DNA from 2 places in the Eisenibacter elegans DSM 3317 genome. Region 1 is predicted to be linked to the other one. Evidence: riboswitches for the same ligand, from Rfam matches in the RefSeq annotation. Region 1 holds a riboswitch; the other holds the start of a gene.
What was found. Region 1 has a riboswitch for cobalamin ahead of metE (5-methyltetrahydropteroyltriglutamate--homocysteine S-methyltransferase). Riboswitches for the same ligand answer to the same signal wherever they lie in the genome.
Positions count from the first base shown of each region.

Region 1 (7,390 bases):
GGGCAGCCTCTAGCAGCCTTCGGGTAGAGTAAAGTTCGGGGTTACGCGAAAGTACGGCTATTTTCATAACATCTCCTCGTCGGTATAATAAATAAAGTGTTGCAATTTTGAATTATAAAGGTGTTTGGGTAGATAGGTTTTGCTGTTTTTGCTTAAACGACAAATCAACTAGGCTCACATCTACCAAAAACTGGTTTTTGAGCAGTCGTTTGCCCAACAAGACTGGGAACTTCATCTGCACACGGTCGGCTAGGGTGAACTGTGTTGAGAAGACTTCTCCAAAAAGCTGCACCTGCGTAGTAATTACATATCGATACTCCGTATGGCCAAATGAGCTGCGGATGCGCCGCTCCTCAAACTTCGCCGTGCGGTATTCCACCCCATCATACTCAGGATGAGAGGGGTCGAGTAATTTGAATGAAATCAGTTCTTGTCCTTCTTTTTCAATCAATTTGACATGATGACAGTGAATGGCCGAGGTCTCTGCGCCAGTATCAATCTTACAGGGCAAATCAAACAACGCAAAGTCTACAAAATCAATCCGGTCTCTTGTGCCAATAATCCGCTTAGGAGCCGTATTTTTCTTTTTGGTCATAGGTTTGGGCGGCAGTGGGTATACAGCCGTTTGGTAGTTAGGAGCGAAGATAAAGGCTTTTGAGAATTATCTCCAGCTTAGGCCATTATTTCTTGTTGATTTTTGCCAAAGCGAGACATAGGTACAAAAAAATCCATCTCTATCAGGGTTCGATACCCAATTCTAGGCAAAGCGCAAAATATTCTACCCAAAAACAAGGCGCAGCCCTGTCCAAGCGGGCATAAATTCGTACCTTTGCTATGTCAAATTGTAATATTCTAACTTAGGACGAGCACCATGACCAACGAAGCCCGCAAAAAAGAGTTTCTCCAAGAAACTATCCAACACATTGACATGAAGGCACACAACGTCGTGCCGATGGTAGACGCGATGGCCGATATGGCCTTCCAAGCCCGCAACCTCGCTCGCGGTGCGCAAATCTTCAATATGATGCAAGAGGATACGCAATCGACCGTGTTTTTGACCTTGGCCGGTTCGCTTATCTCTGCCGGCTTGAAGCACGTTATCCTTGACCTTGTGAAAAACAACATGGTAGACGCAATCGTCTCTACCGGTGCTAATATAGTAGACCAAGACTTTTTTGAGGCCCTTGGCTTCAAACACTACAAAGGCACTCCTTTTGTAGACGACCAAGAGCTGCGTGAGTTGATGATTGACCGTATCTATGATACCTATATCGACGAAGAAAACCTCCGCATCTGTGATGACATTATGGGGCAGCTCTGCGACAGCCTCGAAAAACGCCCTTACTCTTCGCGTGAGTTTATCATCGAAATGGGCAAGTACCTCGACGAAAACGAGCAGTATGCCGCTTACCGTGAAGATTCTATCGTGTGGCACTGCTACAAAAAAGGTGTTCCTATTTTTGTACCTGCGTTTTCTGACTGCTCTGCCGGCTTTGGCTTGGTACAACACCAATACAACAACCCCGACAAGCACCTTTCTATCGACTCTGCCAAGGATTTCCTCGAACTGACCCGCATCAAGCTTGTCAGCCAAGAATCAGGCATCTTTATGATTGGTGGCGGTGTGCCCAAAAACTTTATCCAAGATACCGTAGTAGCGGGTGAAGTACTCGGCTTTGATACACCAATGCACAAATATGCCGTGCAAATCACTGTGGCCGACGAACGCGACGGCGCACTCTCCGGCTCTACCCTCAAGGAGGCCTGCTCTTGGGGTAAGGTAGATACTGTATACGAGCAGATGGTATGGGCCGAAGCCACACTGGCTATGCCCCTCATCAGCGGATATGCCTACCACAAAGGCGCTTGGAAAAATCGCCAAGAACGTCGTTTCAACGATGTGCTGGCCACCAAAGCCGCAACACAAGAAGCCTAGAAAAACCCTTAGTTAGTCAATAAATAAGAGTCATCCCCACAATTTTGGGGGTGGCTTTTTTTGTTTCGAGGGTTTGGTAAGTATCCAAAATGACGATATTTACGTTATGGTGTCATATCTATCAAACGATTGCCTCGATGATGCTACGAAACACCTCCCTCTGCGCCCTGCTGTTGGGGCTGATACAGTTTGCCCATGCACAAGTCAGCAGCCCTGACTGGCTACAAGGCCAGTGGCAAACCAAAAGCAGCTTGATGCTGATGGGAATGGCTTTTGAAGAACAAATAGCCCTGAACATAAGCATCACCGAACTGGTATTACACAAAACCCAAAGACAAGGGTTTATCTTGTCTGAGGCAGAGCGTCAAGAGCTAATCCCCCAATTAGAGGTGCTCAAAGCCCAGGGCAAGCTCACAGACCTGCGTACGCAAGAGCTTTATGAGGGTATTTTGGGTGCCGCGTTGACCTTCTCGTGTAAGTTGCCCCTAACCGCACATCATCCTTGGGATAAGCACAGTGGCTATTTTGTATGTGGAACGCCAACCGATTTTGATGCGTCGAGCACCCACCTCAACCCACCAATAGATACGCAAGACCTCGTGCAAATCCGGTGGGTGCAATACCAACGCTTGCCCGGCGGTCAAGTACGTTTTGTCTTGCAAGGCGACGACAACAGAGACCCTAAGCCCGAAGAAATGCGCCGGGAAGATGCTTTTAGGTTTGTCCGACCCCAAACTGCCGCCACACACGCCGCCCTGCCCAAGGCTGGTATCACGCCAGAAAATATAGCTGACTGGATTGCCCAAGTAGATGCCTTTTTACAAAGCCCCGAAATAGCACACCGCCGTAAAACAGAGCCAGAACCTGACCGTACGATGGGAGTGCTGGCCGGCTCAAGGCAGGAGATGGAGTTTATCTATGATTTTTTTGTGAGCCAAGGCCACAACCCTGTTGACGGCATCAAGACCTTATTCATCAACATAAACCGGCGACAACATCCCAATATAGCTGCTGATTTGTTGCAGCTTCTGCAAACAATGGACTGATTTTCATACAACAATGCCCCTCCAATATAACCCCATACCCCCCTATGAAACCACTGTATACAATTACCCTGCTGTTAGCGCTTATTTCCACTGTGCTCAAGGCCAGCCCCCTACCCCCCGATACTGTACCCACTCCCAAAGGCTACCTCAAACTCGTGGAGGCGCTAGGCGACCTCAATGGTGACAGCTCGGTAGAGCTGGTTGTCATCTACCAAACTAACGAAGAGACCGACCTCGGAATGGTGCGAGAGATTCGCATTTTCCAAAAAACTAAAGGCAACTGGAGCCTATGGCACCAAAGCCGGGGGGCAGTGCTGCCCAGTCAGGCCGGAGGGATGATGGGAGATCCTTTCCAAACCCTAAGCATCAAAAACGGCCAAATAGTATTAGAGCACTTTGGCGGCAGCCGCGAGAAATGGCAATACATCCATACGTATCAATACCAAGACAAACAGTGGTACTTGGCCAAGGCCGAAGTGGAATTTGGAGACCCCTGCGGCCAAACTACCCGCTTTGAATACCAACTCAAGGATGGGGCATTTAGGCTTGAACAATTTTCGGAAAACTGCGACGAGGTTGCAGAAACCGTTGAGCAGAGACAATCGCTCAGCTTTGGCATCCCCCCACAAAAAAAGTACCCAATGGATGACTTCAATCCCGGAGAAAACCCGCTGGAGCTAGGCCCCAATAACATCGTGTATTTTTAAAAACCATTGTTAACGGTATCGCCCCACAGGGCTTTGTCAGCAACTTAGTTGCGGGATAAGCAAGATTTTAGCGATTTAAAATGCTGATAAAAAGCCACTTATACCCATAACATCCAGATATTACGCAAAAAAACACGACTGTTCGGCATTTATTAAAGGGCTTATGCTATTTTTGCGAACATAAGTTCTTTGTTTCGTAATTTCATCAACGCAAAAGCGGTTCTATGGAAGCATAGATTAAAAGGGAATCGTGTGAAAATCACGAGCTGACGCGCAACTGTAAGTAACGTATCGGTTTTTGTCCTCGCGTACCATTGCCCCTGTGGGGCGAGAAGGTCGGCAAAAATGTTACAAGCCAGGAGACCTGCCCTTTTGTATTGACCCACGCCCTCGCGATTTGGGGCCTCAAGTCAGGAAGATGTATCTGCTCACACCTAATTTTTGAGGGGAATGCCTTGTCCTTTCGGCAGCATTCGACCGAGGTCTCTGCGTGTGTGTAGCATACTTATTTTTTTGACCCAACTCCCTCATTGTTTTTTACGGTGTATCGCCTGTGTGCGTGGCGAAGTTTCGCTTGAAGAGCTTTTGACTTCATTGTTTCACAAAAAGTTAAAAGTCCTATGCAAACGCATAACCTCGGCTATCCGCGAATTGGTAGCCACCGCGAACTCAAAAAAGCCAGCGAAAACTATTGGGCCGGCAATGCTAGCGCCCAAGAGCTGCAACAGACTGCATACGAGCTGCGCCTGCGCCATTGGAAAGCCCAATCGGAAGCCGGTATTGAGCTTGTTCCGGTCAATGACTTCTCGCTCTACGACCACGTACTCGACACCCTCCTAACCTTTGGCGCTATCCCCGAGCGCTACCAACCCCTTGTTGGCGGTGCGCAACCTCTTGACCTCTATTTTGCGATGGCCCGTGGCCATCAGCGCGACGGCCTAGACCTACGTGCGATGGAGATGACCAAGTGGTTTGACACCAACTACCACTACATCGTCCCTGAGTTTCACCGTGAGCAACAGTTCCAGCTATTCCGCCCCAAGGTACTCGACGAGCTCGCCGAAGCCTTACAAGCAGGCATCAAGGCCAAGCCCGTGCTGCTAGGGCCTATCTCGTTTTTGTTGTTGGGTAAGGCCAAAAACACTGACTTCAATACCCTCGACCTGCTCCCGCGCCTGTTGCCCGTCTATGCTCAATTGTTACAGCGCATTGCCGACCAAGGCGTAACTTGGGTACAGCTCGATGAGCCTATCCTCGCCACCGACATATCGCCGGAGGCGCAAATCGCCTTGGTACAAGCCTACAACTACCTCCGCAAAAGTGTCCCCGGTCTGAAGTTTTTGTTGGCCAACTATTTCGACTGCTTTGGCGAAGCGCTCGACACCGTGTTGAGCCTGCCCGTAGAGGCCTTACACCTCGATTTGGTACGCTGCCCTTCACAGCTCGACGACCTGCTCGAACACCCCGCCCTAGGCGACCAACGCATCCTGTCGCTTGGTGTGGTAGACGGTCGCAACGTTTGGCGCAATGATTTTGCCCATAGCCTCACCTTCTTGCGCAAGGCTGTGGCCAAAGTCGGAGAAGCACGCGTATGGGTGGCTCCCTCTTGCTCGCTGCTGCATAGCCCCATCGACTTGTCGCTAGAGACCAAGCTCGACCAAGAACTACAACAATGGCTTGCCTTTGCACAGCAAAAGCTCGAAGAGGTCAGCACCTTGGCCGAACTGGCCAGCACTGCCGAGCCAAGTCGCCGAGCCCTCGCCCGCCTAGAGCTTAACCAGCAGGCACACGAAGCCCGCCGCCGCTCTACCCGCATCCATAATCCGGAGGTGAAAAAGCGTCTCGAAGCCCTCAAGGCCGACCACTTCCGCCGACAGTCGGCTTTCGACCAACGCCAATCAGCCCAACACAAAGCGCTCAAGCTACCGCTCTTCCCTACTACGACCATCGGCTCTTTCCCACAAACCCCAGAAATACGTGCCTTGCGTGCCAACTTCAAAAAAGGCGCAATCAGTGCTGCCGAATATGAAGCGGCAATGGAAGAAGCCATCCGCGAATCTATCACTTGGCAAGAAGAGGTCGGGATGGACGTGCTCGTACACGGCGAATTTGAGCGCAACGATATGGTCGAATACTTTGGCGAACTACTCGAAGGCTTTGCCTTTACCCAATATGGTTGGGTACAGAGCTATGGCAGCCGCTGTGTGAAGCCGCCCATCATTTATGGTGATGTATGGCGCAGCCGCGACCTGTCCGTCCGATGGAGTAGCTTTGCCCAAGCCCAAACCCAACTGCCCGTAAAAGGGATGCTCACAGGGCCGGTAACCATCTTGCAGTGGTCTTTTGTGCGTGATGACCAGCCCCGCCACCAAACAGCCTTCCAAATCGCTTGTGCCATCAATGATGAGGTAAAAGCCCTCGAAGTCGCCGGTATCGGTGTGATTCAGATTGATGAGCCAGCCTTCCGCGAAGGATTGCCACTGCGCCAAAAAGACCGCCCCGCCTACTTGGACTGGGCCGTGAAAGCTTTCCGACTGTCTAACAGCGGAGTGTCCGACCAAACCCAAATCCATACCCATATGTGCTACTCTGAGTTCAATGATATCATTGAGGCCATCGCTGCGATGGATGCCGACGTGATTACCATCGAAACCTCCCGCTCAGATATGGAGCTCTTGGATGCCTTTGTGGACTTCAAGTACCCCAACGAAATAGGCCCCGGCGTGTATGACATCCACTCCCCTCGCATTCCCAGCACCGACGAGATGGAGGCGCTCTTGCTCAAAGCGCTTAAGTTTGTCCCCGCCCGCAACCTGTGGGTCAACCCCGACTGTGGCCTCAAAACCCGTCGTTGGCCCGAAACCAAGGAAGCCCTCATACGGATGATTGCCGTAGCCAAGGCGCTGCGCGAAAAGACAGCCGCTTCCGTGGCATCATAAGCTCCCGGAATATGCCAAGATTTGCCTGATTATCAAGGATTTTTAAGGCACTTTTCTTGTTTTATTCTGGGGCTTACCCTTCGGGTCGCGCTAGGCGGCTGTACTCCTCGCACTTCGTGCTGTGGGGTACTGCTCGCCTATCGCTAAGCCGCGTGCGCCCGCTTGTGTCAGAGGCTTCACCCTGTCAGCACGAGGCCTGATTTTGGTGTCAAACAGCGTTTGAGCAAACCATTTTAGCCACCATAGGAGATGAAGGAATAAGTTTGCAAACCTATCGCTAAGGAGGTTTTCGAGAACTTTAGCACCAAAATCACGGAAGAGCCAATATATGACGCAAAGAGCCTTCCAAGCAAAACAGGACTTGCCCAAACCGTTTTAGCCACCCTAGCCCTAAGGGTAACCCTGTACTGAGCGCTCCAACCCAAACTTTTTTTCACCAAACAAGCAGGCCTATGCCCAGTCACGAACACAAACCTTGCGCCCGCTGTGGCAGCACTTTTGAGTGTAAGGTAGGTAGCGTTACGCTCTGCCACTGCTTCGACCAGCCCCTGAGCTACGAAGCACAGCAGTATATCGCCTCCCAATATTCGGACTGCCTCTGCGCCACCTGCTTACAATTACTCCACAAACAATACCAACAAATGAGCACTGCCATTGCCTCCCGAATAGCCGCTTCAGAAAGCCGCGTATTCAAAGTAGTATTCCCTAACACCACCAACCATTACGACACCCTCTTCGGAGGTACGGCGATGGAAATGATGG
Region 1 is NZ_AUMD01000021.1:211,625-219,014, reverse strand. It holds gene rimK (30S ribosomal protein S6--L-glutamate ligase) at 1-67, opposite strand, end outside; gene G499_RS0109780 (ATP-dependent zinc protease family protein) at 113-595, opposite strand; gene G499_RS0109775 (1,9-bis(guanidino)-5-aza-nonane synthase) at 872-1,936, shown strand; gene G499_RS0109770 (hypothetical protein) at 2,074-2,982, shown strand; gene G499_RS19470 (hypothetical protein) at 3,027-3,689, shown strand; cobalamin riboswitch at 3,889-4,075, shown strand; gene metE (5-methyltetrahydropteroyltriglutamate--homocysteine S-methyltransferase) at 4,310-6,628, shown strand; partial or broken gene G499_RS22320 (cysteine-rich CWC family protein) at 7,081-7,233, shown strand; gene G499_RS0109745 (acyl-CoA thioesterase) at 7,270-7,390, shown strand, end outside.

Region 2 (7,390 bases), on a different contig from region 1:
TTTGGCCGAGAGCCAAGTACCTCCTAAGCCTAGCAATACGCAGGCGGCAAGCCAATAGAGCTGCACCCCCGATACTGCGCCCGTATTGCCAAAAGTCCAGACCAGATAACTTTGTATCTGTTCGGGATGGCTGAAGTATTGCCCAATGCTGACCAACGCACCGCTGAGCTGCCCTACCATCACCCCCACAATCAAAAGTACCACAATATCGGATACCCTCCGTGCCAAAAACAACATCAACAGCAGTACAGCCATTGCCCCCAACATCGCCGCCACAATGACCGAAAATCCCCCTTGTGCTGCGCTGGCAGTAGAAAGGCTCAAGCCCGAACCAAAGACCACGATGGCCACCCCTAGTCCGGCTCCGGCACTGATACCCAATACCGACGGTCCTGCCAGAGGGTTTTGAAACAAGGTCTGCATTTGTAACCCACTGACAGCCAGCGCTGCGCCGGCTAGGGCTGTTGTCAAGGCGCGGGGCAACCGCAAATGGTAGATGATGTTGACCCATATTGGGGGTACTTGTGTGTCCCCCAATAGGCTACGTATAATCGCCTCCGGCGGAATCCAAACCGAACCTAATGCCACATCCAATACAAAGGCCAGTACCATCAATACTCCCAAGCCCCAAAACCAAGCTTGGCGCAGCTTGGGAGGGGCTATGGTATTTGTGGAGGCTTCGTAAGTGGGTAGTTTGCTCATTTGTTCTTGGGCGGTAGCGTTAATATACTCAGGCTTGACTGTCTAGCCAATTGATTGCATCTGGCTGATTGCCAAAGTATGGTGTGGTAAACAATCCTACATATTTTAGGCACTCCTCTTGGTATTGTCGCTCAGTTATCCGCGTGGTAGCGGCCAACCAATAGAGATCTATCCTCTTGGAATCTTCAAAGAACTCCAATCTCAAAAAAGCTTTCGTGTACAAGCATAACAAGTGCTATTAGGTAATAGATTGCGTACAAAATCAGGGAAGTTGATGGTAATACACCTGCTGATGCTTGGGCAGTAGCTCTGGGTGGATGATACTGATGAGGTCTGCCAAGATAAGGTGTGGCTCCACTATTCCCTGCATAAAATACGTGCTACCACCTTTGGTAGTTGTATGCCGGTTATTGTTGTACACTTGTTTTTGGACAAAGGGCTTAAAATTGGCCAATCGCGGGTCTTGTGTCTGAATATCAGCGAGTTGCCTAGCCGAGCTGGTATTAAGCCAAAGGTCTGCTTGTTGGGCCTTGGCATACACCGCTTCAAAGTCGAGCGCGAGGCTGCCCGTGCCTTGTGTATCGGCCCAGGGGTAGTCTGCACCGGCATCTTTGAGCAAGGTAGCCACATAACTTTGGCCAGCAGGTACATACCAAGTCCCTTTGTAGGGCAGGTCAGTCAAGACCAAGGGGCGGGGTTTGCTTGGGGGCAGGGCCTTGACGAGGCGCTGCAAGGAGTCGTAGCGTTGGGTAATTGCCTCAAAACAAGCTTGTGCCTTAGTAGGCTTGCCCAAGAGTAAGCCAAAAACCTTGAGCCATTCCGCACGACCCAAGGGCGAGGCTTCTAACCAGTCGCCATTAGGCACTATCGTAATACCGGCTTGCTCTAGGGCATTCATTCCCTTGAGACTTTGGACCTGAACGACAGAGGCTATCAACACCTGAGGCTGTTGTGCCAATACCAGTTCGTGGTTCAGGCTTCCCCCCTTGCCTACCTCCGCTACTTTCCCTTGTTTTAGGGCTGCTTGTAGTCCTTCGTGTGGGAGATAGTCGGCCTCTGTCAATCCTACCACTGCGTCTAAGCCTTCTAGTACCTCAAACATAGCCAAGTGGGTATGGGACGCTGCCACTGCCCTGCTGACAGGAGTGCGGATAATTTGGTAGTTGCTGCCTTGTAGGGCAGCAGGTACTTCGGCCTGATGAGGAACGAGGGCTAGTTGGATTTGCGCCGTGCTGTCTTGAGCGCTTTGCCCAATGTGCAATACAGGGTAGCCGGAGATGTAGTGGATACTAAAGTTTTGGGCATACTGTACCTGCAAATGTAGCGTATCTGTTACGGCAACAGCTCCCTGATTCTTGGCCTCTTGGCGAGTATCGGCGGTATTACAAGCCTGAAAAATAAAGAGGGCAGCCAATAATGCCCCAAGCCAGCCCCAAGTAATTTGGGCTGTGCGCGTTTTTTGTTTGTTTGTCATCTGTACTTTTCACCCCGAAAGTAAGTGTGAAACCATAGGCAAGGGCAGGTCTTCTGACTTCTCGGAATACTGACACCCTTCCCAACTAGCTAGTAGTCAGTGGATTGTATAAATCATCAGTATCACTTCTGTGTTTAGGCCGAGACCTAACAGCCGAGTTACAGCAGCGGGGGCTGTCCCGGAATTTCACCGGATTCCCTTTTGAGCCATCTAAAGCACCCAAAGCCGAGGGCAAATATAGGCATATTTCAGGGTATTTGTATCAAAGATGGCTGTATGTTGAGGTGATGGCCTCAAAATATAGTGTCATTGGTATAGGCAGCAGGCTTTGTATAGTATAAAGATAGAGACACACACAAAGGAAATACAAGCGTTGTGGCTTTTGGAAGTCGGTAAGCAACTTCTACCAAGCACATTCTGAGGAATTTACCGCAGCATTCAGGAGTTTTTTTTTAATTTATTTGTAATCAGTCTAAATAATTTTTAGTTTTGCCCTCGCAAACTCTATTTGAATTGAGTCTAAAACAAATTAAACACAACTCATTATGCGCTTTCAATACTTCTCTTTTCTAACACTTGCGCTAATCCTTGGGAGTCTCGACCCATTAGTGGCACAAGAAGCCAAGAGCTATACCACCTCGACGAGCAAAGTAATTGCCACGACACAAACCCCAGACCCGCTCGACTCTCTGAAGAGGTACGATATGCCTCAGATTGTTGTCTTAGGCGGCAAGGAAGGGCTTTTCAAAGAAATTCCGGGTGCTGTCAGCTTTATCAGTGCTCGCGAGTTAAACCTTCTAGCGCCTATCAGTGGCAATGAGGTGTTTCGCCGCGCCCCCGGCCTACACGTAGTAGATGAAGAGGGACTTGGGATGCGCGTGAATGTGGGTATACGCGGACTTGACCCCGACCGCAGCCGCAACGTCTTGATGCTCGAAGACGGCATTCCTGTGGCGCTTAATCCTTATGGTGAGCCAGAGATGTACTACACCCCTGTGATGGATCGGATGATAGGTGTAGAAGTACTCAAAGGCAGCGGACAGATTATGTATGGCCCGCAAACTGTCGGTGGGGTAATCAATTACATTACCGCAGATCCTCCCCAAAACCAAGAGCTGAACGTAAAACTACGCGCCGGCCAAGGGGGCTATTTCAGCGGCTTGGTAGGCTATGGCAATACCATCGGCAATGTAGGTTATCAAGTCAATTATCTCTACAAACGCGCTGATGATGTCGGCTTGGTAGGCTTTGAAATCAGTGATTTCAACACTAAGTTCAAGTTCCGTACCGGCGATAAGTCTTCGGTAGGTGTCAAGTTGTCACTTTATAATGAAGTATCTAATGCCACTTATATCGGCATTACCCAAACAATGTATGATGCTAGTGATGAGTTTGACTTTGCCCGCCTTGCCCCCGACGACCGCCTCAATGTACGCCGTTATGCGGCAAGCGTAACCCACCAGTGGGAATTTAGCGAGCGCTTCTCGCTTAAAACTACTGCTTTTGCCAATACCACCAGCCGCAACTGGCAACGTCAAGACTTTGCCTATGCTCCAGTGCCCAATCCTACGGGGGTTGTTTGGGGTGATATAAATACCCCTAATGGGGCTATCTACATGCGCGACCAGAACGCCCACCGTAACCGTAGTTTTGAGGTAGCTGGTATCGAAACACAACTGGCGGGTACTTACTACTTCGGTAATATCGAAAACCGTCTACACATAGGTGCTAGGGCAATGTATGAGCGTGCCTTGGAGCAGCGCATTGATGGTGCCAGCGCCAGCGCCCGCACAGGCCGCCTACGCGACGACGAAATCCGTACGGGCATTGCTTATAGCCTCTATGCTCAAAACGCCCTACACTTCAGTGAGCGCTTTTCTGTAACGCCCGGACTACGAGCTGAGTTTTACAACTATGAGCGCAATATCTTACTCAACAACAACAACCTTGTAGGAGTCAGAAGCGAAAACAATATTACCAGCCTTATCCCAGGTATTGGAGCCAACTATAACCTAGGTGAAAACACCAGTATTTTTGCAGGCGCACACCGTGGGTTCTCCCCTCCACGTGTGAAAGATGCCATCTCTGCTACCGGAGAGGTTTTTGAGCTGGATGCTGAGCTAAGCTGGAACTATGAGCTAGGCTTCCGCAGCAATATCAGCAATTTTGCTCATATAGAGTTTACGGGCTTTTATATGGATTTTGAAAATCAGATTATTCCCGTTTCTGAATCTTCGGGAGGCGCCGGTGCTGGCCTTATCAATGGTGGCGAAACTACACACCGAGGCATTGAGGGAGCTTTTAACATCGACTTTGGTAAAATCGCCAACCTTAACCACCGCCTTGTGCTCGACCTAAACGCTACTTATACAGATGCCTTTTTCAATAAAGACCGCTTTATTGGCCAAAGCCTAAGCGCTGGGGTAGAAGGCACTAATATCAGCGGCAACCGCACGCCCTATGCGCCTCAGTGGTTGCTCTCAAGCGCCTTTACTTGGCAAGCACCTTTCGGTTTTGATTTGCGCCTAACGGCTACCCACGTAGGTGAGCAGTTCACTGATGTGTTGAATACTATAACCCCTAGTGCCAATGGCCGTATCGGCAAATTAGATGCTTATACTATTTTTGATGCTACACTAGGCTATGCTGTAAAACGCTGGAATACACACTTCAATGTATCTGTCAAAAACCTTAGCGATGAGCGCTACATCGCCACACGCCGCCCCCAAGGTATCCGTGTAGGGCTGCCACGTTTTATCACTGCCGGTGTTGAAATTCGCCTTTAATCAGCGTGACTATCGACCGTTTTATTGTAGCAAAAAGCGCTCTTCCTTTGGGAGAGCGCTTTTTTTGGAAAGTACACAAGCTTCTGACTCAAGCGCGCCTTTGTAGCGCTAAGAAGCTTCAATACTACTAATATGTACTTCCTTCGCCGCCGGCAGGGCCTATGTATTTGGCTTCGCCAAAGGCCAAAATCGGAAAGAAAATAACCGATAACAATACCAGGCCTATCGTAAAGCCGCTATCTTTCCCAAAGGAGAGCGATAAATTGTGTAAAATAATGATTGATACGGCAATATTGACGAACGGGATGAACATCAGTACCAACCACCAAGTAGGTTTGCCCACGATTTCGAGCAAGATAACAATATTGTAAATTGGTATGAGCGATGCCCAGCCGGGTTTACCGGCCTTGGTGAAAATAACCCACTGTGAGGCAATAATCACTCCGCCAATAACCAGCGAAATGATGAGGTAGATGAAGAGGCCGCCAAGCAAGACAATCTTAGATACATCAGATTCCATAGTAAATTTTGATTAATAAGTTATCGTGATAAAATTTTGTATTTCAAACAAATAACGCAATTTCTAAACAATCAAGCAAGATTCGTTCACAGAAAAAAAGCGTATACCGTATAGTAGCGATTTGGCGCTTTTTTAGCTTTGTATATTGCGTATCGTCTAGTTCATCGGGACTGATAAGCAATAGTTTTTCAGGGGCTTGAAGCCTTTGAAGGGTTGGTGTTGATATACCCTATACCCAACCACAATTGGTTTGGGAAATACACTACTAGACATTTTTGGAAAAGTAACTCGGAGCTCCAGCCCCGAGACAAGCCAAACCCTCATTTCTGGGGTAAAATAAGCCCTAGCCCACAGTTTTAACTGTGGGGGTTTGAAAATATCCAGTGGCGTGCAAAAAACCTTTATTTTATACCAAAATAAGGCTTTTTGTTGATGTCAGACTGGGTCTTTCGTTACTTGTCTAAAAATACCCGATGATTAGAGAAGCCGCTAGACGCTGTGTAATGGTTAGGCATTGCCCTTATTCAGAAATACCTGAAGCCGTTCTAGGCTTTTGGGATAGGCCCTGAAAGCCGCCCACATAGACAACAAGGCCAGGCCATTGCCTACAATGGTTACCGTCAATAGCGAATATCGTACGGCTTTTTCGTCTTGAAACACAAAATCGGTCAGTGCAGCTACGGCAGTAGGTCCCAGGCCAAGCGCAATGATATTGAGCACAAAAAAGTAAATGGCTGTCGCTAGCCCACGCATTTGGTTGGGCATCATTTCTTGGATGGCTGCCCCTGCTGCGCCTAGCGGCGAGGCAATCAGAAAGCAGGAAATCGTGATGGCCAAGATAGAGCTTTGGCCGGAAGGCATCAAGGTATACCACCAACCTGTTATCAAAAGCCCTACAAAGGCATACATACATACTTGAAGGTTGGCGATGGCTCCGTGCTTTCGCTTTAGCCTATCGGCCAAAATACCACCGGCCAAAATGCCCAAGGTACAGCAGAGCGTAATGACTCCACCATAAGCCAGGCCAGCCTGCACCTCTGTCCAGCCATAAGTACGCTGTAACATTGACGGATACCAGCCTGTAGTTCCGTAGGCGCTCATAGAAGTAAAAGCCATCGCAAAAGAAATTCCAAAAAAAGCTTGGCCGTTTTGGCGGATATAGGCCAAAACTTGCTCTAGTGAGAGGGTATTTTGCTGTACGACCGTCTCGGACTGTGCTAGGCGGTTGCGGCGCAATGGCTCGCGTATTGTAAAGACGAGCGCGGCAATCAATAATCCAGGTAGGCCGATGATGAAAAAGACCATCTGCCAAGGGTAAATCTCCCCAACAATCGGCAGCGCCCACATTTCTTGTACAGAAGCCAACTTAATGGCCAAACCCGCTATCACCAGCGCCAGACCCGAACCAATGTAAATCCCCATCGAATAGATACTCATAGCGAGGCTGAGCTTTTCGGGGGGGAAATAGTCTGTAATCATCGAGTAGGCTGGTGGAGTAAGCCCTGCCTCCCCTACCCCTACCCCAACACGTGCCAAAAAAAGCTGGGTGTAGTTTTTGGTAATGCCACAAAGCGCCGTCATCAAGCTCCATAGCGCAATACTGATGATGATAATGCGCTTGCGGCTGTAACGGTCGGCCAGACGGCCAATAGGAATGCCCAAGAGTGTGTAAAAAATCGCAAAACTAAGCCCCATCAACAGGCTCATTTCAAAATCATTGATTTGTAAGTCCCGCTTCATCGGCTTGACCAACAGACTCAGAATCTGCCTGTCGATAAAGGATGAAACATAGGCAATCATCAGCACAAAGACCACATACCAGGCATAGCGCAAGGACGGGGCTTGGGTTGTTGAAGATGTAGCAGTAGATGACATAAGCTAAGGAGATTAAGTGGGTTAGTGAATGTC
Region 2 is NZ_AUMD01000020.1:17,654-25,043, reverse strand. It holds gene G499_RS0107745 (FecCD family ABC transporter permease) at 1-702, opposite strand, end outside; gene G499_RS0107740 (ABC transporter substrate-binding protein) at 965-2,176, opposite strand; cobalamin riboswitch at 2,203-2,414, opposite strand; gene G499_RS19145 (TonB-dependent receptor family protein) at 2,722-4,962, shown strand; gene G499_RS0107730 (DUF5684 domain-containing protein) at 5,090-5,482, opposite strand; gene G499_RS0107725 (spinster family MFS transporter) at 5,990-7,357, opposite strand.
Region 2: it holds a riboswitch for cobalamin, as region 1 does, so the genes downstream of both, G499_RS0107740 (ABC transporter substrate-binding protein) here and metE (5-methyltetrahydropteroyltriglutamate--homocysteine S-methyltransferase) in region 1, are expected to answer to the same signal.